2 regions of the Shewanella livingstonensis genome follow, and region 1 is predicted to be linked to the other one. Evidence: predicted binding sites of a transcription regulator. Region 1 holds the regulator's gene; the other holds the start of a gene.

Region 1 (12,861 bases):
CTGTATTCTTCGACCTGTAAACTAAGAAACGCAATACTAAAATCACGGTTAATCCTAGCCAATTTATCAATGGCGTACGATTGGCTTTTTTCTAGATTGGTATGAGCAAAATGCAAAGTAATGACGAGGTTAGCAGTATAATAGTGTTGATTAACGGTAAACCGTCCACGGCATTGCTTCGGTTGCTGTGCCATCAGGCGTTTTTACCAGTGGCCAAATGGCTTCAAAGGCAGGCCATAACACTTCATGGGTCATGGCATTGTTAGATGCGCCGCCAAGCCAAGGTACTGAAATCATTCGTGCATAAAATAATGCGCCGAAAAATGCGCCAAAAAACATAATCTCTGAAAAAATAAACCAACTCATTCCTTGTCTAAATGACGATCCATTTGTGGTGAATAAAGCCCTGCCATTGATTCATCAATGACGGTTTAAACCAGCCAAAAATCATAAAAATAATCACGGCCAAACGGTAATCAAAATATAACCGCCAGAGGTTTTCTCAGTGGCCAATTGCTGTACATAATTGCCCGCGCCAAAGGCTATTAAAAATAAACCAAGAGCACCGATTATCGGCCATGCACTTTGGGCTGGCACATAATAAGTTTGATACTTTGTTGTCATTTTGCTGCTCCTTGCTCTATGACAATCGCCTGTTTATCGGTGATGTCGTAAAGGGTATAAGAGAGAGTCAATGTATTAATGGACGCTGGTAAATCAGGGTCCACGTAAAAAATCAGTGGTAATTCTGCTGTTGCTGATGCCGCCAGTGGTTGTTGATTAAAGCAAAAACATTCGGTTTTATTGAAGTATGCCGCCCCTAGTCCAGGCGATACAGAAGGTATCGCTTGGCCTACGGTGTCATGTGTAGACAGGTTTTTAACCATAAATTGCGCATGAGTGAGTTCCCCCGGATGCACGCTTATTTTATTAACTTTAGGGCTAAATTCCCACGGCATATTCGATTGAACTTGAGTGACAAATTCAACGGTAACAATTCGACTTTTATCAATCACCACCGCTTCATAACTGCTGGCGCTATTTTGAGTTTTACCATTAATACCCAATGTATCGCAGAGCACGTCATAAAGCGGCACCAGCGCAAAACCAAATCCAAACATACCAATTGAACCTGCAATCAGCATGATTAATAACTTACGGTTTGATTTTGTTGGCTGTGTCATCTCATTTAATCTCCGGCGGAGTGGTAAACGAGTGATAGGGTGCTGGGCTGGCAATCGTCCACTCTAATCCCTCAGTTGCTTGCCAAGGATTATCGCCAGCAGGTTTGCCTCCTTTGATGCATTTGAGTACCACCGCGAGGAAAATAAACTGTGATAAACCAAATGCGAATCCACCGATCGATACAATTTGATTAACATCGGCAAACTGTACTGCGTAATCTGGGATCCGCCGAGGCATACCCGCTAAACCCAAAAAGTGCATAGGGAAAAACAACACATTGACAGAGATCACCGAACACCAAAAATGCCACTTGCCTAAGGTTTCGTTATACATATTACCGGTCCATTTAGGCAACCAATAATACGCCGCGGCCATAATGGAGAATATGGCTCCAGTGACCAACACGTAATGGAAATGAGCCACGACAAAGTAAGTGTCGTGATATTGGAAATCAGCCGGTGTGATTGCGAGCATCAACCCGGAAAAACCACCAATGGTGAACAGGATGATAAATGCCACGGCAAAGAGCATTGGTGTTTCAAATGTCATCGAACCACGCCACATGGTGGCGACCCAATTAAACACTTTCACCCCAGTTGGCACCGCAATTAACATGGTGCAATACATGAAAAATAGCTCAGCAAATACCGGCATGCCAGTGGTAAACATATGATGCGCCCACACTAAGAAAGATAACACCGCAATACTGGCTGTGGCGTAAACCATAGAGGAGTAACCAAACAGTTTTTTGCGACTAAAGGTTGGCACAATGGCGGAGATAATACCGAATGAGGGTAAAATCATGATGTACACTTCTGGATGACCGAAGAACCAGAAAATATGCTGGAACATCACTGGGTCACCGCCACCTGCAGCATCAAAAAAGCTGGTACCAAAAAACTTATCGGTTAATACCATGGTGACTGCACCGGCTAGCACTGGCATTACCGCGATTAATAAAAATGCGGTAATCAACCAAGTCCACACAAACAAAGGCAGTTTCATCCATGTCATGCCAGGCGCACGCATGTTAACGATGGTGACGATAACGTTAATCGCCCCCATGATTGAGCTAATACCCATAATGTGGATGGAAAATACAAATAGAGCGGTGGAATCTGGACTGTAAGTGGTTGATAACGGTGCGTAGAATGTCCAACCAAAATTAGGCCCGCCGCCTTCCATAAACAAGGTGCCAAGCAACATGGTGAAGGCAAAAGGTAAAATCCAAAAACTCCAATTGTTCATGCGGGGAAGCGCCATATCTGGCGCACCAATCATCATTGGAATTAGCCAGTTAGCTAATCCGGTAAAAGCAGGCATTACCGCCCCAAATACCATGATAAGACCATGAACCGTAGTCATCTGATTAAAGAAGTTAGGTTCTACTAGCTGTAATCCAGGTTGAAATAACTCAGCCCGAATGACCATTGCCATCGCGCCACCAGTGAGAAACATAATAAAACTAAACCATAAATACAGTGAACCAATGTCTTTATGGTTAGTGGTGAGTAGCCAGCGCATTAGTCCTTTCGGAGCTCCGTGATGATGATCATCATGAGCGGTAGCAATTGTATCGTGCGTTGATGTGCTCATTTTTTTCCCCTACTGTCCATGGCTAGCGACATCGGCAGGTTGCACCGCCTCGCCAGAATTATTGCCCCACGCATTACGCTCATAAGTAATCACTGCGGCCATCTTTTGCGGGCTGAGTTGACGACTAAATGCCTGCATTGCGGTACCTGGTTTGCCGTGCATAACAATATCGATATGTCCGCTAACCGGTCCGGTAATGACAGGGCTGCCAATAAGTGAAGGGAAAGCGCCTGGTAAACCAGCGCCAGTGGCTTGGTGACATGCGGCGCAAGTGGTGGCATAAACCTGCTCACCTTCGGCAATTAATTGCTCCAACGTTAAGGTGGGTAAATCTTCAGCGGCAACCGTTTCAGTTGTCACTACTTTTGTAACCGCTTGGGTAGCTTTTTCTGTCACTTTGTCGGTTATCTCAGTTGCTACTGCGGCCATTGTGTCCTTAGCATCGGCGACGGTTTTACTGGCTTCAGTACTTGCTTGTGAACTTACTTGAGTATTGCCAGAGAAGTGGCTCACATCAGCGGCTTGAACTACATCACCGCTATTATTACCCCAAGCATTTCGCTCAAAGGTAATGACAGCAGCAATTTCTTTGGCGGTAAGTTGCTTGGCAAAGGCTTGCATTGCGGTACCAGCTTTGCCGTTTAAGACAATATTCAGGTGACCGTCAACAGGGCCTTTTATGATTGGACTGCCAATTAATGATGGGAATACCCCAGGAAGACCTGCGCCATTGGGTTGGTGACAAGCTGCACACCTGGCAATATAGATTTGTTCACCTTGGGTGGTCAGCTCTTCAATAGATAATGTTTGTGATAATGATGCGGTTGCTGCTGCCGCTGCATTGCTAGCCAGTTGCTTTTGTTCAACTAACCAATTATCAAAATCCGCTTCAGATAAAGCTTGTACCACAATAGGCATAAAGCCATGGTCTTTACCGCATAACTCGGCGCACTGGCCGCGATAAATACCGGGCTTATCTATTCGAGTCCATGATTCATTAATAAAGCCTGGATTGGCGTCTTTTTTAACCGCGAAGGCAGGTACCCACCATGAGTGGATCACATCATCGGATGTCATCAAGAAGCGTACTTTTTGGTTTATGGGTAGCACGAGTGGTTTATCGACTTCTAGGAGGTAATGTTCACCCTTGGCCTCGCTGCCGTCAATTTGCTCTCTGGGGGTGGATAGTGTGCTGTAAAATTCGATGTCTTTATCAAAATAGCTGTAATGCCATTTCCACTGTGACCCAGTAATTTTAATCGTCAGATCAGCATCGCTGGGATCTTCCATAGCAATTAAGGTTTTAGTGGCTGGAATAGCCATAGCAATTAATATGATGAAAGGGATGATGGTCCAAGCTATTTCCACTTTGGTACTTTCGTGAAAATTAGCCGCAACAGCGCCTTTTGATTTACGGTGATAGATCATTGAATAAATCATGATCCCAAACACCACTAACCCAATCGCACAACAGATGTATAGAATCGTCATGTGGAGGTCATAAACCTTACCACTGATATCTGTCACGCCTTGAGTCATGTTAAGGGGCATTTCTGATGCCCCAAGCGGAAGTGCTACACACACAACCAGTAAACAATACAACCATTGCTTCACAAGACTACTCCTCTGCTCATTGCAAATAGCAACTACAAAGAAGAGTCACACAGTAATTCTCTGCTCTATGCAAACTCTTCGGTTCCCGAAAAAAGCTTGATGAACTCAAAGTACCTTGGTGGTTGCAAACATAAGGTTTACGGTTTTATTGTTAGCGGTGCACCACACTTGTACCTACGACAGAACTTATCAATATTGATTTGGCTCATTTGAGTCAAAGTTATCTCGATTACTTTGATTCACGTCCAATTAAAGATAAAAATGTTTCATCCTTGTTAACCACATTACTTGTAGATTAAACATTGATCAAGATCACTTTGTTGGCTAATAGGCTGAAAAAAGATGAAAAAAAACCCTGAATTCAATACAGGGCTTGGTAATTAAGGGTTCGTGCTTAGTGAAATGAGCAAAAATTACTTGCTCCATTTGTTAAAGTAGGGCTAACAAGTTGATGTTTGTGAGGTAAGTGAGCATTTACATCTTCAATTACTACACCTAAAGCACGTGCACTTTTGGCTACAATTTCTAACCGACGACTATCGCGAGCGTCAAGTGAGCTTGTCCAAGTTACTACAGCACTTGATGTACCGCTCGTCAGTGCTTTTTCCATGGCCCATAAAGTTTCAACTTCATCTTTGGTATGCACCAGTAAAATTCGGTCCATTCTCACGCCTGCACTTGCCAGCATATGTTTATAGCCAATATGAGGAGGGCTAATTAACACAATCCATCTACCTTGCTGACTCAATGTCGCCAGTTGGCTACACAATTGACTCAGTTCAGCTTCCCCTTGGGTGACGGTTTGTAATGTTTGAATAGTTTGGTTGCCATGGAGTTCTGTGTCAGTTAATTCGACCCATAAGCCTGGGTGGCGTGGCGCGATGCCCATTAGTTTGTTCATAACCAATCTCCATTACGGATAACGCCAACGGCAAGCCCTTCGATGGTTAGGCTTTGGCAACTTAAATCTACTTTTATCGGGGTGTAATCGTCATTTTCTGCATGCAGATAAATCACATTACCTCTTTGTTCAAATCGTTTTACAGTGACGTCATCATCAACACGCGCCACGACAACCTGACCATTACGTGCTTGTTGCATTTTGTGTACAGCGAGCAAGTCGCCTTCTAGAATACCGATATTTTTCATGCTATCACCACGAACGCGCAGTAGAAAATCTGCGGCAGGTTTAAACATGTTTGCATCAACTTGATAGTATTGTTCAACATGCTCTTGGGCCAAAATAGGCTCCCCAGCAGCAACTTGTCCAATTAATGGCAGACCGGTTTCAACCTGTTCTTCATGAGGTAAACGAATACCTCTAGAGGTACCAGGAATGATCTCGATAAAGCCTTTTTTGGCTAATGCTTTTAAATGCTCTTCGGCGGCATTAGCACTTTTAAAGCCAAGACGATTTGCAATTTCGGCACGAGTGGGTGGCATACCTGTTTCGGCGATATTGTTTTTAATTAAGTCTAATATTTCTGCTTGGCGCGGCGTTAACGGTCTCATGATGATTCCTGTCTTTTTATACAGTGACTGTCATTATATACAGTGTTTTTGTTCGCGCAAGTATTAACCAACTATTTTTTGTGTTTTGTTGGTAAAATATCATTTAACGATATGTTTTAATTGATTATTACTTATAGTTTGTCTTATGCTATTTCTTAAGATGAGAGCTCGCGCGTAAAGATAAGTCGCCCAGATAGTGTAAGCAGGGTGGTTTCTGGTATCCTATACCACAATATTACAATGGCTTATATTGCGAAAATAACCATGTCAAAACCAAATTCAATATTTTTACGAGCATTAAGATGGATCCAGAAATGGATGGTACAGACCATTGTGGTGCCACATGATCCCTTTGATGATCTCAACATAGATCCGACCAAGCCTTTGGTTTATTTAATGAAAACGGAATCTATTAGTGATATTGCTGCCTTGAGCGAAATCACAGAAGGCTTTGGTTTGCCCAGTCCTTATGAACCATTACAGCTTGATGGTTTAAGAGTACCTCGAGTCGTTTGCTTAGAAGGTCGAAAACCCATATTTGGTAAACGTGAAAGCGGTGACAAATTCATTAATTATTTTACCAGTTTATTATCCCTTCATAGCGAGAATTCTGAATTAGATATTCAGTTGGTTCCTGTTTGCCTTTATTGGGGGCGCACGCCTGGTAAAGAAGAAGACACCATGAAAGCGGCAGTATTTGAACGCGAAAATCCTACATGGTTACGTAAATGGTTAATGATTTTGTTTTTGGGCCGACATAATTTTGTTCAGTTTTCTAATGCATTATCACTTCGTTATATGGCCGACGAACATGGCACAGATAAAAGAATTGCCCATAAATTAACCCGTGTTGCACGAGTGCATTTTCGTCGGCAACGTAAAGTGATGACAGGGCCACAATTACCTAATCGACAGATGTTATTTGCTTCTTTATTAAAATCCGACTCAATCAAGAAAGCCATTGAAGAAGAGTCTGCTAATAAAAAAGTATCACTCGAGAAGGCACGTGAAACCGCCATTGAATACCTTGATGAAATTGCCGCAGACTATTCAGATAGTCTGGTACGTATTGCTGAGCGTTTTCTGACTTGGTTATGGAACAAATTATACAGTGGTATCAATATTAAAGGTGCTGAACAGATAAGACAGTTACATCATGATGGTCACGAAATTGTCTATGTGCCTTGTCATCGCAGCCATATGGATTACTTGTTGCTGTCATATATTTTGTATTATCAGGGGATGGTGCCGCCGCATATTGCAGCAGGTATTAATCTTAATTTTTGGCCTGCAGGGCCAATGTTCCGTCGTGGTGGGGCATTCTTTATTCGTCGTAGTTTTAATGGCAATAAGTTATATACCGCAGTATTTCGTGAATATTTAGATCAATTATTTGCTAAAGGCTATTCGGTTGAATACTTCACTGAAGGTGGTCGTTCACGCACCGGGCGTTTGTTAGCGCCTAAAACCGGCATGTTAGCGATGACGATTAACAGCGTACTTCGTGGAATAGAGCGTCCAGTGACCTTAGTACCAGTATATTTAGGTTACGATCATGTAATGGAAGTTGCTACTTATCATAAAGAATTAAGCGGTAAGAAAAAGAAAAAAGAATCTGTTTGGCAGCTATTTGGAGCGCTGCGTAAATTAGGTAATTTTGGCCAAGGTTATGTTAATTTTGGTGAGCCGATTAACTTACAGCATTTCTTAAATCAACAGGCCCCAGAATGGCGTGAGGAACTGGCTAAAGAACCCGATCAAAAGCCGTCATGGTTTACCCCATCGGTTAATGTACTTGCTAACCGCGTGATGACCAATATTAACGGCGCCGCTGCAGCCAGCTCAGTAACATTAACCAGCTTGGTGTTATTGGCCTCAGAACAAAATGCATTAGAAAGAAGTCAGTTAGAACGTCAACTTGATTTGTATTTAGCCTTATTGAAAACGGTGCCTTATACCCATTATGCGTCTGTAGCCGAAGGTAATGGCAAGTCCATTGTTGATCATTGTCTGTCGTTAAATAAGTTTGTTAGTACCAAAGATCTTATTGGTGAAATTATTTCTGTGGATGAAAAAATTGCCATCACCATGAGTTATTACCGTAATAATATTATTCATCTAATGGCACTACCTTCATTAATTGCCAGTTGTTTAGTGCAATATGATGAATGCGATCGTGCACGGATTCATGCCATTGTAATGGATTTTTATCCATTACTAAAAGCTGAGTTATTTATGGGTATTGACGATGTACCTAAGCATGTTGATGGCATTTTAGATTTCATGGTTGAGCAAGGTTTACTGACTGGCAACGATAACTTTTCTATTACGCCTCGCCATATTACCCAAGTATTACTTCTGGCTGAAACGATCAGTGAGACGTTGCAGCGTTATGCCATTATCTTCAATTTACTGGCGATAAAGCCAGAGCTTGAACGTTCAGCACTTGAAACCGACAGTCACTTGCTGGCGCAACGATTAGGGGCGCTACATGGGATTACCGCTCCAGAGTTTTATGATAAAAAATTGTATAATACTCTGAGTGTTAAGTTAAAAGAATTAGGCTACTTATGCAGTCTTGAACATCGTGAAGAGGTGATCAGAATTCGAGATCATGCTAATAGGTTACTGAGTTCGTCAGTAAGACAAACCATTGTTGATAGTGTGCACGCGGAGCACGGACAATAATGGCTAACCATATGAATGCAGCAAAGCATCGTACTAGTGGTAAGTCAGTATTGGGCGGGGCAATGATTATTGCTGGCACCACTGTCGGTGCGGGAATGTTTTCATTGCCCGTTGTTGGTGCTGGGATGTGGTTTGGTTATTCAATCGCCATGTTGTTAGGCGTATGGTTTTGCATGTTAATGTCGGGTTTGCTGTTATTAGAAGCCAATTTACATTTTGAACCCGGTGACAGTTTTGACACCTTAACCCGCGTGACTCTCGGACAGTTTTGGCGGGTGATTAACGGTGTATCCATCACCTTTGTATTATATATTTTAACTTATGCGTACATCAGTGGTGGTGGATCGATTGTTAATCATAGTTTGTCGGCATTGGGGGTGAGTTTACCTCAAAGTTTGGCTGGCTTGGTTTTTGCTGTGGTTTTGGCCCTGGTGGTATTTATCAGTACTAAAGCGGTTGATCGAATCACTACAATCATGCTCGGTGGTATGGTGATCACGTTCTTCTTGGCTATCGGTAACTTATTAATCGACATTGACACCGTGAAGCTAGTATCACCCAATGGTGAGTCGCGCTATCTGCCTTATTTACTTGCTGCTATTCCTTTTGGCTTAGCCAGTTTTGGTTATCACGGTAATGTACCCAGTTTAGTTAAATATTACGGTAAAGATTCAAAAACAATTGTTAAAGCTATCATTACTGGAACCAGTATCGCGTTAGTTATTTATGTGTGTTGGTTAGTGGCAACTATGGGTAATATTCAACGTAGCCAGTTTGCTGATATTATTGCTCAAGGTGGTAATATTGGCGTGTTAGTTGCGGCATTGTCCGGTGTCATTGCCAGCCAATGGCTTGATAATATGTTAACTCTGTTTGCCAACCTTGCTGTTGCATCATCATTTTTAGGCGTTACCTTAGGGTTGTTTGACTACCTTGCCGACCTATTTGGTTTTGATGACTCACGTACTGGACGGATTAAAACTGCCGCAGTTACGTTTATACCGCCAACAATATTGGGTTTGCTATTTCCTAATGGTTTTATCCTCGCCATTGGTTTTGCTGCACTTGCCGCCACTATATGGGCTGTTATTGTTCCGGCTTTATTGGCGTATAAAGTGAGACAGCAATATCCTCATTATGTCGGTTTTAAGGTGCCAGGCGGGACTCCATTGATTGTGCTTGTGGTGTTGTTTGGTGTCGTTACGGCAACATGTCACTTACTGGCAATGGCGGATATTTTACCGGTATTTAAATAATCTCGACGAGTTTTAATGTATTCATTGTTTAGCAAAAAGCCTTCGTTTGAAGGCTTTTTGCTTTTCTGCTGATATCGACTTAACTTATGAGATAAATTTTAAGTCAGCTATATTTGGCCACTTCTTTTTACTAAGGATTAGGATATGCAGGTACGACAGTATCAACAGGGACAACCATGTTGGATTGAATTAGCAACTCATGATTGGGCGGCAGGTAAAGCATTTTATCAGGCGCTATTTGGCTGGGGAGCAGATGATATGCCGATGCCAGAAGGGCATTTTACCATGTTGCAAATTGACGGTGATGATATTGCTGCTATGTACCCCATGCCAGCAGAAATGGAGGCATTACCGACTCATTGGACTATTTATTTTGCGGTTGATGATGTTGCCATTTCAGCTGAATTGGTTAAGCAAGGTGGTGGTCAGGTATTAGCTGGCCCACATTCTGTCGGAGATGCAGGTCGTATGGCACTGTGTAGCGATCCTGAAGGCTGTCGATTTGCATTATGGCAGGGGCAAGATCACATTGGAATAAAGCGTGCCCATGAGGTTAATACATTATGCTGGGTGGAGTTAGCATGTCGAAATACCGCTGTTGCGAAACAGTTTTACAGCCAAGTGTTAGGTTACCAAACCCAGCGGATTGATATGGTTGAGTTTGAATACACCCAATGGTACGTAGGCGAGCAAGCTATTGGTGGCATGATGGAAATGACTGCCGACTGGGGCAATACTCCTGCGCATTGGATGAACTATTTCGCGGTGGAGGACTGTGATGCTTCAGTTTCAAAAGCCCAAAGTCTAGGAGCAATTGTCTGTGTACCTGCTACTGATATTCCAGATGTTGGCCGTTTTTCAGTACTGAATGATCCACAAGGTGGGGTATTTTCTGTCATTTCGCTTATCGATCCTGCGGCTTAATTATCCAGCAGTTATAGCATGAAAAATAATCTTTAAATGAACTAACATGATAAAATCATGTCAGAATTAGCCGACATAAAGGATAAAAAAACAAGGATGATTCAATGACAAAAGATGCAAAAAAAGTCGAGTTAGCAAGCATTCATCGCAGTATGATAATAGTGGCCATTATCGACTTTCCCGGTACTTTACTTTTTGGCTTAGGGCTTTATGGAGTATTTGCTGGGTTTGATGATAGTTTTTTACCTATGCTAGCTCACCCTATGGTTATCAATGCGATGTTAGTTATTGGTGGCTCAGCTATGGCATGGGGAATGTTTCGTATGGTCAATCTCGCACGTCAAAAACAAGGATTAGTACAACAATGAAGAAATTGATAGCTCAATTAACTTTGTTATCGGCTTTAGTCATACTATCGGCATGCAGTGCGACTAGACCGACAAGCATAGGTAATAGTGGTAATGCTGATGACAATCGAAATGACAATGACTATATGTTGATAAATCTGCCTATCGCCATTTTAGCCAGCGATCCATGTAAGTATGGTCATCCCGATGACATAGCAGCATGTCGTAAAAAGAAACAAGATGAAACCAATCAACTCAATGAATCGTTTAAACGCCAATAATTCGAACTTGAAATTAATCCCGGTGTAATAAGAGTATGATAAAAATCCCAAACGATTAATCGCTTGGGATTTTTGTTTATAGCGTCAGTATAAGCTAAATAAATAGATGATTATGCAGGTAACTTACGGCCATATATCAGCAAGTAAATTGCTGGAATAACAAATAGCGATAATAGCGGCGCAGTTACCATGCCACCTACCATAGGTGCGGCAATTTTTTGCATCACTTCATTACCTGTACCGCTGCCCCACATGATCGGCAATAAACCAAAAAAGATGGTGGCAACGGTCATGGCTTTAGGGCGAATACGCATTACGGCACCTTCAACTAATGCTGCAGTTAAATCGGCTTTACTGTGGTAATTACCCGCTTCTTTATAGGCCTTAATACTATTATTCAGGTAAACCTGCATTACTACACCAAACTCGGCGGCAACCCCAGCTAATGCAATCATACCGACCGACACGGCAACTGAAAAATTAAACTCCAGCCCATAAAGTAGCCATGCGCTACCCACTAATGAGAAAGGTAAACTTAGCATGATCACTGAAGCTTGTATTACTGAGTTAAATGTCATCATCAACAGCATAAAAATCACCGCAATCATTAATGGGATCACCATCTTCATCTTAGCGTCAACCCGCTGCATGTACTCGTATTGCCCAGCAAAGCTATAGTTGTAGCGTGGAGGTAGAGTAATTTGTTGCTTAAGTGCTTTTTCCGCAGCAATGATATATTCACCGATAGAAATGTCTTTTAGATCGACAAACACCCATGAGATCAAGCGCCCATTTTCACTGGCTAACATAGGTGCACCATCACTGATTTTTAGTTCAGCTAAATAACTTAACGGTAAATACTTACCCGTTTTAGTTAGTACCGGTAAATTTTTGAGTTTCTCTATATTGTCACGCAGTTCTCGCGGATAACGAATATTGATTGGATAGCGTTCTTGACCCTGAATCGATTCACCAATGGTCATGCCGCCAATCGCTATTTGCACCACATCTTGAATGTCTTTTAAAGTCATGCCATAACGTGCAGCATTTTTAAGATCAGGAGTAATATCAATATATCGTCCACCGCTACTGCGTTGTGCAAATGCTGACACAGTGCCAGGTAATTGGCTCACTACCGCTTCTATTTCAGCGCCAATACGTTGCAGTTCTTCCACATTAGACCCCGATATTTTTATACCAACAGGCGTTCTAACACCGGTAGACAACATATCGATACGGGTTTTAATCGGTTGTACCCAGGCATTGGTCATCCCAGGAATTCGTACGGTTTTTTGCAGTTCTGCAATAATGCTTTCTAAGGTTGCGCCTTCACGCCATTCAGTGGTGGGCTTGAGCATAATCGTAGTTTCCAGCATGGTCAGCGGTGCAGGATCAGTTGCTGTAATGGCTCGGCCCACTTTGCCAAACACTCGTTTTACTTCAGGAACGGTTTTTATT
Region 2 (12,861 bases), 1.6 Mb from region 1:
TGCCCCAAAATCAGTTAGAGCACCAACTCCCATAAAAATCAGCAGTGGAAATACACCCGTTTCGATACCGATATGATAAGCGTAGAACAGTAAACCACCTTCATCAGTAAAACCTGCATTAGGAATATTGGCTAATATCGCGCCAAAACCAATGGGTAATAATAAGAGAGGTTCAAAACCTTTTATTATCGCTAAAAATAATAACAAACAACCAACAGCCATCATCAGTAGTTGACCACCACTAAAGTTGGCAACACCCGTTTCGGCCCAAAAGGCCATTAATCCTTCCATTTCGACCTCTTATACTAGTGACAACAATGTTGAACCCACTGTGACACTGTCACCCTGCTTAACCGCTAACTGAGTAACAACACCATCTTCTTGGGCGCGAATTTCAGTTTCCATTTTCATCGCTTCAAGGATAATAATCACTTCACCCATTTTTACTGTTTGACCATTATTAACTAACACTTTAAAAATATTGCCTGATAGTGGCGCGGCCATAGTGCACTTAATCTCACCGGTAGTCGCCGACGTTACCGCTGCAGAAGTAACCACTGAAGGTGTTGCTGAAGTAGATACAATATGACTTATCTCACCCCCTTCGCTCACTTCTACTACAAAACGTTGACCTTCGACATTAACGGTATAAGTTACAGGACCACTATCGGTCTTTACTTGGAGATCATCGGCACTAGGGACCGGCTCAAACGCATCTGGATTACCGCGATTTTTAAGAAACTTAAGACCAATTTGATTAAATAACGCGTAAGTCATTACATCGTCATCTTGTTCTGCTGCTAAGCTAAAGCCCTGCTCTTTGGCGGCTTCAGCAAGCTCTACACGTAACTTATCAAGTTCTGGTGCAATTAAATCTGCAGGGCGACACGTAATAGGCTGCTCACCTTTTAACACTCTGGCTTGTAGTTCCGCATTCACAGGCGCTGGCGTAGCACCATATTCACCCTTTAAGACGCCTTCAGTTTCTTTGGTCATCGACTTATAACGTTCGCCCATCAGCACATTAATCACTGACTGTGAACCTACAATTTGCGAGGTAGGCGTAACTAAAGGTAAAAAGCCAAGATCTGCGCGTACCCGCGGAATTTCTTCAAGCACTGCGTCCATTTTGTCTGCTGCACCCTGCTCTTTTAATTGATTTTCCATATTGGTTAGCATGCCACCAGGCACTTGAGCACGTAAAATTCGAGAGTCGATACCTTTTAATGCACCTTCGAAACGAACATATTTTTTTCGTACCTCACGAAAATAAGCGGCAATCTCTTCCAGCAAAACCATATCGTAGCCGGTTGCTCTGTCCGTATCTTCAACCATTGCCACTAAAGTCTCTGTAGCGCTGTGACCATAGGTTTGGCTCATCGATGAAATAGCGGTGTCCAATACATCAACACCTGCTTCAATCGCTTTCTGATACGTTGCAGTACTCAAACCTGTAGTCGCATGGCAATGCATCGATACCATCAAGTCCGTTTGCGACTTTAATCGGCTAATTAAGTCATACGCTTGCATCGGTTTAAGTAAGCCGGCCATATCCTTAATACATAATGAATCAGCGCCCATGTCTTCTAAACGCTTAGCCATATCAACCCAAGTATCTATCGAATGAACAGGGCTTGTGGTAAAAGAAATAGTACCTTGGGCATGACCGCCAACATTTTTAACCGCTTTAACGGCAGTTTCAAGGTTGCGGACATCATTCATCGCATCAAAAATACGGAATACATCGACCCCATTAGTGTGAGCGCGCTCGACAAAACGGGTAACAACATCGTCGGCATAATGACGATAACCTAATAGATTCTGGCCACGAAGCAACATTTGTTGCGGTGTATTAGGCATGGCTTTTTTCAGCTCACGAATACGATCCCATGGGTCTTCTCCGAGATAACGAATACAAGAGTCAAACGTGGCTCCGCCCCATGATTCAAGTGACCAGAAACCTATTTTGTCTAATAGCGGCGCTATGGGTAACATATCGTCAATACGTAAACGTGTTGCCAGTAATGATTGGTGTGCGTCACGCAGGACTACATCGGTTAGTGCTAATGGCTTGCTCATAATGACTCCAAATTTATTTCGCGCGGTATTGATGTATCGCAGAGGTAATTGCGGCAACCAGCTTAGGATCTAAACCAGTATGTCCCGGTGCATTAGATGTTACTGGCAAAGGTGTTACAGGCACTGGTGTAGCGGTTGTCGCTTCAGATGCAGGAAAAAGTTTGGCAACAATGCCAATAGCGATGATTAAGATACTCAAAAAAATAAAAACTAAGCCCATGCCCATTACCATGATGCCTAGTGCATCGGATAACTGCTCTGATATCGATGTCATGTATCCTCACTTTGTCTGTTAAACATCAAACCATTACGTTGGCTATTATGTACTGTCCACATTGCATGATCATGGTGCAAAGTCACAAAACGTGCACCACGATAACAACAGTTTTAACGGCAGCATAAAAGAGCTTGAATTATGCATCAAAGCATAAATATTCAAACTCAACGCTTATTCAATGAAATTATATTTCATGGCAAACAGCAAATTGAAGCTGGAAAACCAATTATCTGTCACAAAATATAAACAATTTATGATAAAAATGCTATCTTTTTGTAAATTGGTCTTACCAAAAGAGCGATATTCAATCGTAGAGAATCAATAAACCTCAAAAAAATAGCCAATAAATTATTGAATCATCACATAATCTGCCGAAGATGCTTTTTAATTGATAAAGTAACATTGATTTATAAGCGTCACCCAATACATTATTCATTTAACATCTTGATAAAAGACATTCTCAACAGTGATATAGATGATTAGTGAATAAAGATGTCAGCATCCACTCTAGCTTAATAAAGAGTGACAGTTAAAAGTAAGAAGAAGCTCTCAAATTAAACGCAAAAAAAAGCCCTGCATTAATGCAGGGCTTTTTTATTATGGTGCGCGTGGGAGGAGTCGAACCTCCGACCGCCTGGTTCGTAGCCAGGTACTCTATCCAGCTGAGCTACACGCGCAAAATCTTTACAACACGCCATTCACAAGTATCGCTATGGTTAGTATTTTAAACAACTAACCATACTTAATGAATGGCGGAGAAGGAGGGATTCGAACCCTCGATGGGATTTAAAGCCCATACTCCCTTAGCAGGGGAGCGCCTTCGGCCACTCGGCCACCTCTCCGCAATATATGGTGCGCGTGGGAGGAGTCGAACCTCCGACCGCCTGGTTCGTAGCCAGGTACTCTATCCAGCTGAGCTACACGCGCATAAATTGGGTTTTAGTGAAACATGAATGGTGCGCGTGGGAGGAGTCGAACCTCCGACCGCCTGGTTCGTAGCCAGGTACTCTATCCAGCTGAGCTACACGCGCATTCATGTTTAACACTATAATAGATAATGGTGCGGATGGGAGGAGTCGAACCTCCGACCGCCTGGTTCGTAGCCAGGTACTCTATCCAGCTGAGCTACATCCGCATCGTATATCTATTGTAAGAAATGGCGGAGAAGGAGGGATTCGAACCCTCGATGGGATTTAAAGCCCATACTCCCTTAGCAGGGGAGCGCCTTCGGCCACTCGGCCACCTCTCCGTTTCTTGGCGCACATATTACTGTTTGATGAAAATAAGTCAAACCCTTTTTAGGAAACCTAACTTCATTTGGAGTGTTTTTAAGCACATTGGGGATAATAGACTCAAATAGTCATGAAAACTGTATTATTTTTTATGAATATTGGTTTCTATTAACGGTATTAATCCTCTTAACCTCTGCTCGAGTTAAGAGATAGCTAAATCAGAAAAGCAAAAATAGATCGCCTATTTCATAGAAAACTAGTTATTTATTTTATTGCCGAGGGCTGGTGACGTATTAGTAACCAGTGCCCATTAATTTCTGAAGATAAGTTTTTGAAGATAAGTTGTGTAGCAGTTTGCAGTAATTTTATACAACTGAAGATTCTATTAGACATTTTGTCGATACCTAGCTTTAGTTGCGCACCATACTAAGCGATACCACAATCGCAAATAAGAGCATTTAAATATTACATTTACATAATACTCGGCTGCGCAATGTAACCACCATCACAATGCAAAGACGACCATGTTAGTGGATTAAACGTTATTAACACGAGGGATCAACATTAGGTATCAACATGAGAAAGGTTACTCGCTAAGTTAAGCTTGATAGCAATTGTCATCCATTCCGCCATACGACCTTATTTACAAGCTCAAATTGAAATCAACACTAAAGAGGCTCATAAGACTTACCGCGAGTAAAAACGCGTACCAAAGCTATTAACTAAGATTACGATGTTTCCCAATGAGTGCAAACAACGGATTGACCAAGCATTTGAATCACCCCAGCGAGGCCTCTAAAACAAACGCTAAAGCGTTGCATACATTTAAAAGTAAAACGGTAGCTTTTGCCGCAATAACCTTAAATTGAAAGTTTCAGGCGTTTTAAATTAATAACGACCTTAAGTTCTGCTCCTGATAATAAATGGGACAAACAATAATACGTTCTCAAATCTCGACGCAAACTTGTTCATTGTGTTACTCACAAAGTGAATCTTTGCCCCCTTTCCCAGCATCAGTACATGAATGCCATCCAGCTAACTGAAGGTAAACCTTTATTACTGCGGGAACGTTACCTTGTGAGGATTGGTATAAAGTAAACCGACAGTTTTCTTAAGTACAGAAAACAAAAAAGTCAGCAAATGCTGACTTTTATGATATCGACCATATATCTGGACGAAATTAGTAATTACCGCCTTCAGAAGGGGTACCTGACTTCTCAGACTGAATACGTTGATAGATCTCTTCACGATGAACAGACACTTCTTTAGGTGCATTAACACCAATACGTACCTGATTACCTTTAACACCTAATACAGTAACTGTGACTTCGTCACCGATCATTAATGTTTCGCCTACACGACGAGTCAAAATTAGCATTCGATTGCTCCTTTAAGTTCAATCTGCATAACACGCTTTATCCGTAATATGCGCTCATTATAAGGTCTGCTTTACATAAAATCATAGTATCAATTTCTGAATACGTCGGTTTATAAAGCATATTCTCTTAGGTAATCACAAAATTTGATGATTAATCATCTTTTAAAACGAGTTGACCGTCAATTAATCATATTCACGACACAACTCGGTTGTTAAACAATCCAATACGGCAAACTAATAACAAAAACGATAGGGATAGAAAAAACAAGTATCAAAATAGAGTACTACATTTGAGCACAAAAATGAGTATTGTCCAACGCTAACAACCCTTTTAAACGCTTTTACTGTTAGCAAGTTAGTTCACTATGCCAAATCTACTCATAGCACTCAAGTCATAAAGTCGCATATCATAGACTTTATGACTCAATTGCCATTAAAAAACGCTAATCTACAGATTTCATTAGCTTAAACGTTCGTTTACCCAAGGTTCTACTAGGGCTAATGCTGCCGCTAAATTCTCAGGTTGAGTACCACCTGCTTGAGCCATATCGGGACGCCCACCGCCTTTACCACCAACCTGCTGTGCAACCATTGCCACCAACTCACCGGCTTTAATCTTTTTAGTTAAATCATTACTGACACCAACAATTAAATTAACTTTGCCATCTTTAGCTGTGCCTAACACAATAATGGCAGATTTAAGCTTTTGCTTCAGTTCGTCTTGCAAACCACGTAATGAACCAGGATCAATACCGTCAAGCTGTTTAACTAAAAGTTTAACACCATTGATTTCCACTGCATCGCCGGCCATATCAGCACTAGCTGCTGCAGCTAACTTATCTTTTAACTGAGACAAATCTTTCTCTAACTGTTTCACTTTATCTAACTGAGCTTTTAATTTAGCCACTACAGAAGCACTGTCTGATTTAAGTAATTGCGCTGCTTCGTCTAACACCGCTTGTTGCTCGGCAATATAAGCCATAGCAGCAATACCGGTAACGGCTTCAATACGACGAACGCCTGCAGCAATGCCACCCTCAGAAGTGATTTTAAATAACCCAATATCGCCAGTACGGCCAACGTGAGTACCACCACACAGTTCGATAGAGAAATCACCCATGGTAACCACACGCACTTGGTCATCGTATTTCTCACCAAATAATGCCATTGCACCTTTTTCTTTGGCTTCATCAATAGCCATTTCTGTCGTGCAAAGCTCATGGTTACGACGAATTTGAGTATTGACTAAATCTTCTACGGCTTTCAATTCTGATGGTTTAACGGCTTCAAAGTGAGCAAAATCAAAACGCAAACGTTCGGGATTTACTAATGAGCCTTTTTGAGACACATGTGATCCTAATACTTGGCGTAATGCTGCATGCAATAAGTGAGTCACCGAATGATTTAACTGAGTACGGTGACGCAATTCTTTATCCACCTGCGCAGTTAATTGCTGGCCTACAACGAGTTTGCCTTGAATTAATTTACCTTGGTGGCCGGTAGCAGAACCAAACTTTTGCGTATCAGTAACGTTAAATTCTACGCCATCAGTTGTTAATTGGCCTTTATCACCAATCTGTCCACCAGACTCGGCATAAAATGGAGTGTTATCGAGTACAACAACAGCATCCTGACCCACAATTACAGCATCAACGGCTTTACCGTCGACATATAAACCTACTACGTTCGGCTGCCCTGTTAGCTCGGTATAACCACTGAATGAAGTTTCGGCATCAATAATTAAATGGTTATTATAATCTGCACCAAAGTTACCCGCAGCTTGTGCGCGACTTCGTTGCTCAGCCATTGCAACTTCAAAACCCGCTTCATCAACATTAATGTTGCGTTCACGACAAACATCAGCAGTTAAATCGACAGGAAAGCCATAAGTGTCATACAGTTTAAATGCAGTATCACCATCTAAAACGTCACCTTTTAATGCAGATAGAGCACCATCTAAAATGACTAGGCCGCGCTCAAGCGTACGGGCAAACTGCTCTTCTTCTGCTTTTAAGGCTTTTTCAACAATGGCTTGAGTTTGCTTTAAACCATTGGCAGCATCACCCATTACACTAATAAGTGTTGGTACTAATTTATAGAAAAATGCATCAGTGGCACCAAGTTTATTACCATGACGAACCGCTCGACGAATAATACGACGCAACACATAACCACGACCTTCATTTGATGGCATAACACCATCGGCAATTAAAAATGCACAAGAACGTATATGATCAGCAATAACACGCAGAGATTTATTTTCTAAATCACTGACACCTATAATTTCAGCCGTTTTGGCTATTAGCTGTTTAAAGATATCGATTTCGTAGTTTGAATGCACGCCTTGCATAATCGCTGCAATGCGCTCAATACCCATACCGGTATCAACAGAAGGTTTTGGTAATGGCAACATTTCACCGTCTGCTTGACGGTTATATTGCATAAATACAATATTCCAAATTTCAATAAAGCGGTCGCCATCTTCTTCAGGCGTACCAGGACGTCCACCCCAAATATGATCACCATGATCATAGAAAATTTCACTACACGGACCACAAGGTCCAGTATCGCCCATCTGCCAGAAGTTATCTGACGCAAACGGTCCACCTTTGTTATCGCCAATACGGATCATATTCTCTGGCGCAACACCGATTTTTTGAGTCCAAAGATCATATGCTTCGTCGTCTGTTTCATAAATAGTGACACATAAGCGATCTTTTGGCAGTTTGAGGGTTTCAGTTAAAAAGGTCCAAGCGAAACGAATGGCATCTTCTTTGAAGTAATCGCCAAAACTGAAGTTACCTAACATTTCAAAAAAAGTATGGTGACGAGCCGTATAACCTACATTATCTAAATCGTTATGTTTACCACCAGCACGAACACAACGTTGTGATGTTGTGGCTCGGCTATAATTACGCTTATCCATACCGAGGAACACATCTTTAAACTGGTTCATACCCGCATTGGTAAATAACAGTGTTGGGTCGTTAGTGGGAACGAGCGAGCTGCTATCAACAACCTGATGTCCGTTATCTTCAAAGTACTTTAAAAATGCACTTCTTAACTCTGCTGTAGTCTGAAACATAAATGGCCCTGAATAGAGAAAATACAAAAGTAACGAGCTTGGCATGCAAGCCAGTAAATGTAGGCATTATATACTGAATTTGTCGAAAGAAGCGAGGCGAGTCAGTCGATTATCATCTCAGTTAAATTCGATAGCTTAAGAGGTTAATTGCACCAAAACGAATGATATAGCGAGCGAAGTACCGTTGTTTTAATGGAGGTCTTTGAAGATAGCATTCTTGAGTAACGATTCTTTTGAGCGGGGTTATGTTTAGCCATATCAAAAATCTATGCTGCGGCTATCAATCATCACTGTAATGATGCCTTTGCTTAAAACCGTTTCCGCTAGGGCCAATTTAATTGCATATTGTTAAGGTTTTTATGAATATGTCGATATCAATAAATTCGTTAATTAAAATTATTAGTTGCCGTAATTATGTCAACCATGACCACTTCAAAAGCAATCATTTCTACAGCTTGATGAAATCCACAATCTAATTTTTATAGGACATGGCATTATAAAAGCCGTTTAATGATAGCTAATGCTTTATTTTTTAACGAAAAAAATCGCGGTGTGCAAGGTGCACTACCGCGATTGATTTTATTGACGGGTTTAGAAAACTTCGCCGGTTTCAAGATCAATATTATCTTCACTTTCTGATTTTGAATCTGATGCGTTAGCACCACCATTCAATAACATAGTACGTAAAGTAGTATTAATCTCACTGGCAATTGCTGGGTTTTCAGTAAGGAATTTACCTGCATTCGCACGGCCTTGACCAATCTTCTCGCCTTTGTAGCTATACCAAGCACCCGCTTTATCAACCAGCTTGTGCGCAACACCTAAATCGACTAATTCACCAGTACGATTAATACCTTGTCCGTAAAGGATTTGGAATTCAGCTTGCTTAAATGGAGCAGCAATTTTGTTTTTAACCACTTTAACGCGGGTTTCATTACCGATAACTTCATCGCCGTCTTTAATAGCACCGGTACGACGAATATCTAAACGAACTGAAGCGTAAAACTTGAGTGCATTACCACCTGTAGTCGTTTCAGGGCTACCAAACATCACACCAATTTTCATACGAATTTGGTTAATAAAAATAAGCAGAGTATTAGATTGCTTAAGGTTACCAGCAAGTTTACGCATCGCCTGGCTCATCATACGAGCAGCTAGGCCCATATGCGAATCGCCAATCTCACCTTCAATTTCAGCTTTTGGCGTTAACGCTGCAACAGAATCGACAACAATAACGTCTACAGCACCAGAGCGGGTTAACGCATCGCAAATTTCTAATGCTTGCTCACCAGTGTCTGGTTGCGAACAAAGTAAGTTATCAATATCCACGCCAAGCTTTTTGGCATAAATAGGGTCAAGAGCATGCTCAGCATCAATAAACGCACAGGTTTTACCTTCGCGTTGCGCTGCGGCAATCACTTCAAGAGTTAATGTGGTTTTACCTGATGACTCTGGTCCGTAAATTTCAACGATACGTCCCATTGGTAAACCGCCGGCACCCAGTGCGATATCCAATGAAAGCGAACCGGTAGAGATAGTTTCAACATCCATTGTGCGATCTTCGCCCAACTTCATAATTGAGCCTTTACCAAATTGCTTTTCAATTTGGCTTAAAACGGCGGCTAGCGCTTTCTCTTTGTTTGGATCAACCTTCATTATAAAACCCTCTTAAGGCATTCAATACGTTTAGTAAAATGCTATTTTGACTTAGGTGAAATGATCTAAACCATTTCATTATGTCCATCAGTATACTGTATAGTCATACAGTATCAAGTGCTGAGCGCAATTTTTTTTAAACCTTTGAGAATTGCCTTTTTATATCAATATTTGATTCTCGTAAATTTTTTTGTATGAATCTATTTATACCCTGAGGGCAAATATTGTTAAGATTGGCCCCATAAGATTTACGCCCTAAGATTGATTAATAGTGAAGTGTTCATAATGACAGTGATTGATACCAGCGATTTAGAAAAACACACCCCAATGATGCGTCAATATTTGGGCTTAAAAGCCGCCCATCCTGATATGTTATTGTTTTATCGAATGGGTGATTTCTATGAACTATTTTACGATGACGCTAAACGCGCTTCTGAAATGCTAGGTATTTCGCTTACAGCCCGCGGAAAAAGTGGTGGTGATCCTATCCCCATGGCAGGTATTCCCTATCATGCTGTTGAAGGTTATTTAGCAAAACTTGTTAATATTGGTCAGTCTGTGGCCATTTGTGAACAAATTGGTGATCCTGCCACATCAAAAGGTCCAGTTGAGCGTCAAGTGGTACGCATTGTTACACCTGGCACTTTAACCGATGAAGCGCTACTGCAAGAAAAACAAGACAATTTGCTGGCAGCGCTCTATCAAGGTAAAAACGGTTTTGGTTACGCTACCTTAGATATTTCATCAGGCCGTTTTGTGGTGGCGGAATTGCCTACTCGAGAAGCTTTGGAAGCTGAATTACAACGCACAAATCCTGTCGAATTACTTTATAGTGAAGATTTTTCTGACATGTTATTAATCAATAAAATGAAAGGTATTCGTCGTCGTCCTGAGTGGGAGTTTGACTACGATACTTGTGTAAGTTTATTGCTAAGTCAATTTGGTACCAAAGATTTACATGGCTTTGGTATTAGTGATGCACGCTTAGCATTACAAGCTGCCGGTTGTTTAATGCAGTATGTAAAAGATACTCAAAAGATGGCATTGCCTCATATCAATTCGATTGTGCGTTTTAATCAATCTGAATCTATTATTTTAGATGCCGCGACTCGACGCAACTTAGAGCTAACTCAAAACTTGTCCGGTGGACGAGAAAATACCCTGTCGTGGGTGCTGGATAATACCGCTACCCCTATGGGTAGCCGCATGTTACAACGCTGGATCCACGAGCCACTTCGCAATAGACAAACGATTCAATACCGTCATAGCGCGGTTAGCGAATTAATTGAGCAAAATATATATCAACCCCTGCATGAACAGCTCAAAAGCTTGGGCGATATTGAACGTATTATGGCGCGGTTATCACTACGCAGTGCCAGACCTCGAGACTTTTCACGTTTAAAGCAAGCGCTGACACTTTTACCAGAAATTAAGCAAACATTAGCGATATGCCAGCAACCTCGATTAACGGCATTGGTTCAATTATTAGGTGAGTTTCCAGAGCAACACGATTTACTCGATCGCGCTATTGTCGATAACCCACCAGTATTAATTCGTGATGGCGGTGTTATCCGTACAGGCTATAATAATGAGTTAGATGAATGGCGTAAATTGAGCGAAGGCGCGAGCGATTATTTGGTTGAACTTGAAGCTCGCGAGAAACAACAAACAGGGATTAATACCTTAAAAGTGGGTTATAACCGCGTCCATGGTTATTATATTGAAGTAAGCCGTTTACAGGCTGATAGAGTGCCATTGAGCTATCAACGCCGACAAACGCTTAAAGGAACTGAGCGTTATATCACCCCAGAGTTGAAAGAATACGAAGAAAAAGTACTCTCAAGTCAGGGCAAAGCTCTTGCACTTGAAAAGCAACTTTGGGAACAATTATTTGACCTGTTATTGCCAAAATTACAAGAGTTACAACAGTTTGCTAGTGCCGCTGCTGAATTAGATATATTGAGCAATTTTGCTGAGCGTGCAGAAACATTTAATTATCAATGCCCACAAATGACCCATGATATTGGTATTCATATTAAGGCTGGTCGTCATCCTGTTGTTGAGCGTGTCAGCCAAGCAGCATTTATTGCTAATCCGGTCGAGTTAACCCCAAAACGCCAAATGCTAATTGTAACGGGTCCCAATATGGGCGGTAAATCAACCTATATGCGTCAAGTGGCACTGATAACATTGATGGCGCACATTGGCTGCTTTGTTCCAGCGGACTCTGCTCGAATAGGTGAAATAGACAGAATATTCACTCGTATTGGTGCATCAGATGATTTAGCTTCAGGTCGCTCAACCTTCATGGTTGAAATGACCGAAACGGCCAATATTTTACATAACGCAACGGCAAACAGCTTAGTGCTGATGGATGAAATAGGCCGTGGCACCTCAACCTATGATGGCTTATCACTAGCTTGGTCTGCAGCAGAATATCTTGCAAAAAACCTTAGTGCACTGACATTATTTGCCACTCATTATTTTGAGCTTACCCAACTGCCAGAACTGTTATCGTCAGTGATTAATGTTCGCTTAGATGCCATAGAGCACGACGACACCATTGCTTTTATGCATTCAGTTCAAGACGGTGCAGCAAGTAAAAGTTATGGTTTACAAGTAGCGGCGCTCGCCGGAGTACCAGCGCAAGTGATTAAAGCGGCAAAACAAAAACTGCATCAACTTGAAAATAGAGACATGAGTTTATCACCACAGAATACAACCCAGGTGAGCATGAATTTATTACCCCCAATACCAGAACCTTCAAAGGCATTAGAAAAGTTAGCACAAATTAACCCAGATGATTTGACGCCCAAACAGGCTTTAGATTATTTATATGAGTTGAAGCGCTTAAATAACGTAAGCTAACCATAGCTAAATAGTGTTTACGTTTAAATTAAAATAATAAACGGTGGAAGTCTGTTAAGACTTCCATTCCACTATCCACTCAAAAAAGAAAGTACTGCGATAACGATAGCCAGGTTCGACAATAGGTTGAAGATGATAGGTTTGATAGGTTAAAATATGCTAGAGCAATGAGATAGAGTCAAAAAATCGACTAGTATCGAAAATGATGATAATTACGTTAAATTGAACAAATGATTAAGCTTAAACCTGCTTCGTTCACCTCTATATTGCTTAATTGTATAGCATT

The links. The regulator LexA, encoded in region 1, represses DNA repair genes until DNA is damaged. The targets are predictions, from matches to a motif close to TACTGTATNNNNATACAGTA.
Region 2: the regulator LexA is predicted to act here: its motif matches at 9,801-9,820, upstream of recA (recombinase RecA).

What each region holds. Positions count from the first base shown of each region.
Region 1 covers NZ_CP034015.1:4,826,853-4,839,713, reverse strand. Annotated here, with positions in the region: partial or broken gene EGC82_RS21340 (cytochrome c oxidase subunit 3) at 1-624, opposite strand, end outside; gene EGC82_RS21195 (cytochrome c oxidase assembly protein) at 621-1,184, opposite strand; gene ctaD (cytochrome c oxidase subunit I) at 1,186-2,781, opposite strand; gene coxB (cytochrome c oxidase subunit II) at 2,791-4,395, opposite strand; gene EGC82_RS21180 (cell division inhibitor SulA) at 4,790-5,296, opposite strand; gene lexA (transcriptional repressor LexA) at 5,293-5,907, opposite strand; gene plsB (glycerol-3-phosphate 1-O-acyltransferase PlsB) at 6,172-8,595, shown strand; gene mtr (tryptophan permease) at 8,595-9,851, shown strand; gene EGC82_RS21160 (VOC family protein) at 9,996-10,775, shown strand; gene EGC82_RS21155 (hypothetical protein) at 10,880-11,143, shown strand; gene EGC82_RS21150 (hypothetical protein) at 11,140-11,403, shown strand; gene EGC82_RS21145 (efflux RND transporter permease subunit) at 11,514-12,861, opposite strand, start outside.
Region 2 covers NZ_CP034015.1:1,612,083-1,624,943, reverse strand. Annotated here, with positions in the region: gene EGC82_RS07040 (sodium ion-translocating decarboxylase subunit beta) at 1-291, opposite strand, end outside; gene oadA (sodium-extruding oxaloacetate decarboxylase subunit alpha) at 301-2,079, opposite strand; gene EGC82_RS07030 (OadG family transporter subunit) at 2,093-2,353, opposite strand; tRNA gene EGC82_RS07025 (tRNA-Arg) at 2,957-3,033, opposite strand; tRNA gene EGC82_RS07020 (tRNA-Ser) at 3,107-3,198, opposite strand; tRNA gene EGC82_RS07015 (tRNA-Arg) at 3,207-3,283, opposite strand; tRNA gene EGC82_RS07010 (tRNA-Arg) at 3,311-3,387, opposite strand; tRNA gene EGC82_RS07005 (tRNA-Arg) at 3,415-3,491, opposite strand; tRNA gene EGC82_RS07000 (tRNA-Ser) at 3,514-3,605, opposite strand; gene csrA (carbon storage regulator CsrA) at 4,769-4,966, opposite strand; gene alaS (alanine--tRNA ligase) at 5,427-8,051, opposite strand; gene recA (recombinase RecA) at 8,643-9,707, opposite strand; gene mutS (DNA mismatch repair protein MutS) at 9,993-12,575, shown strand.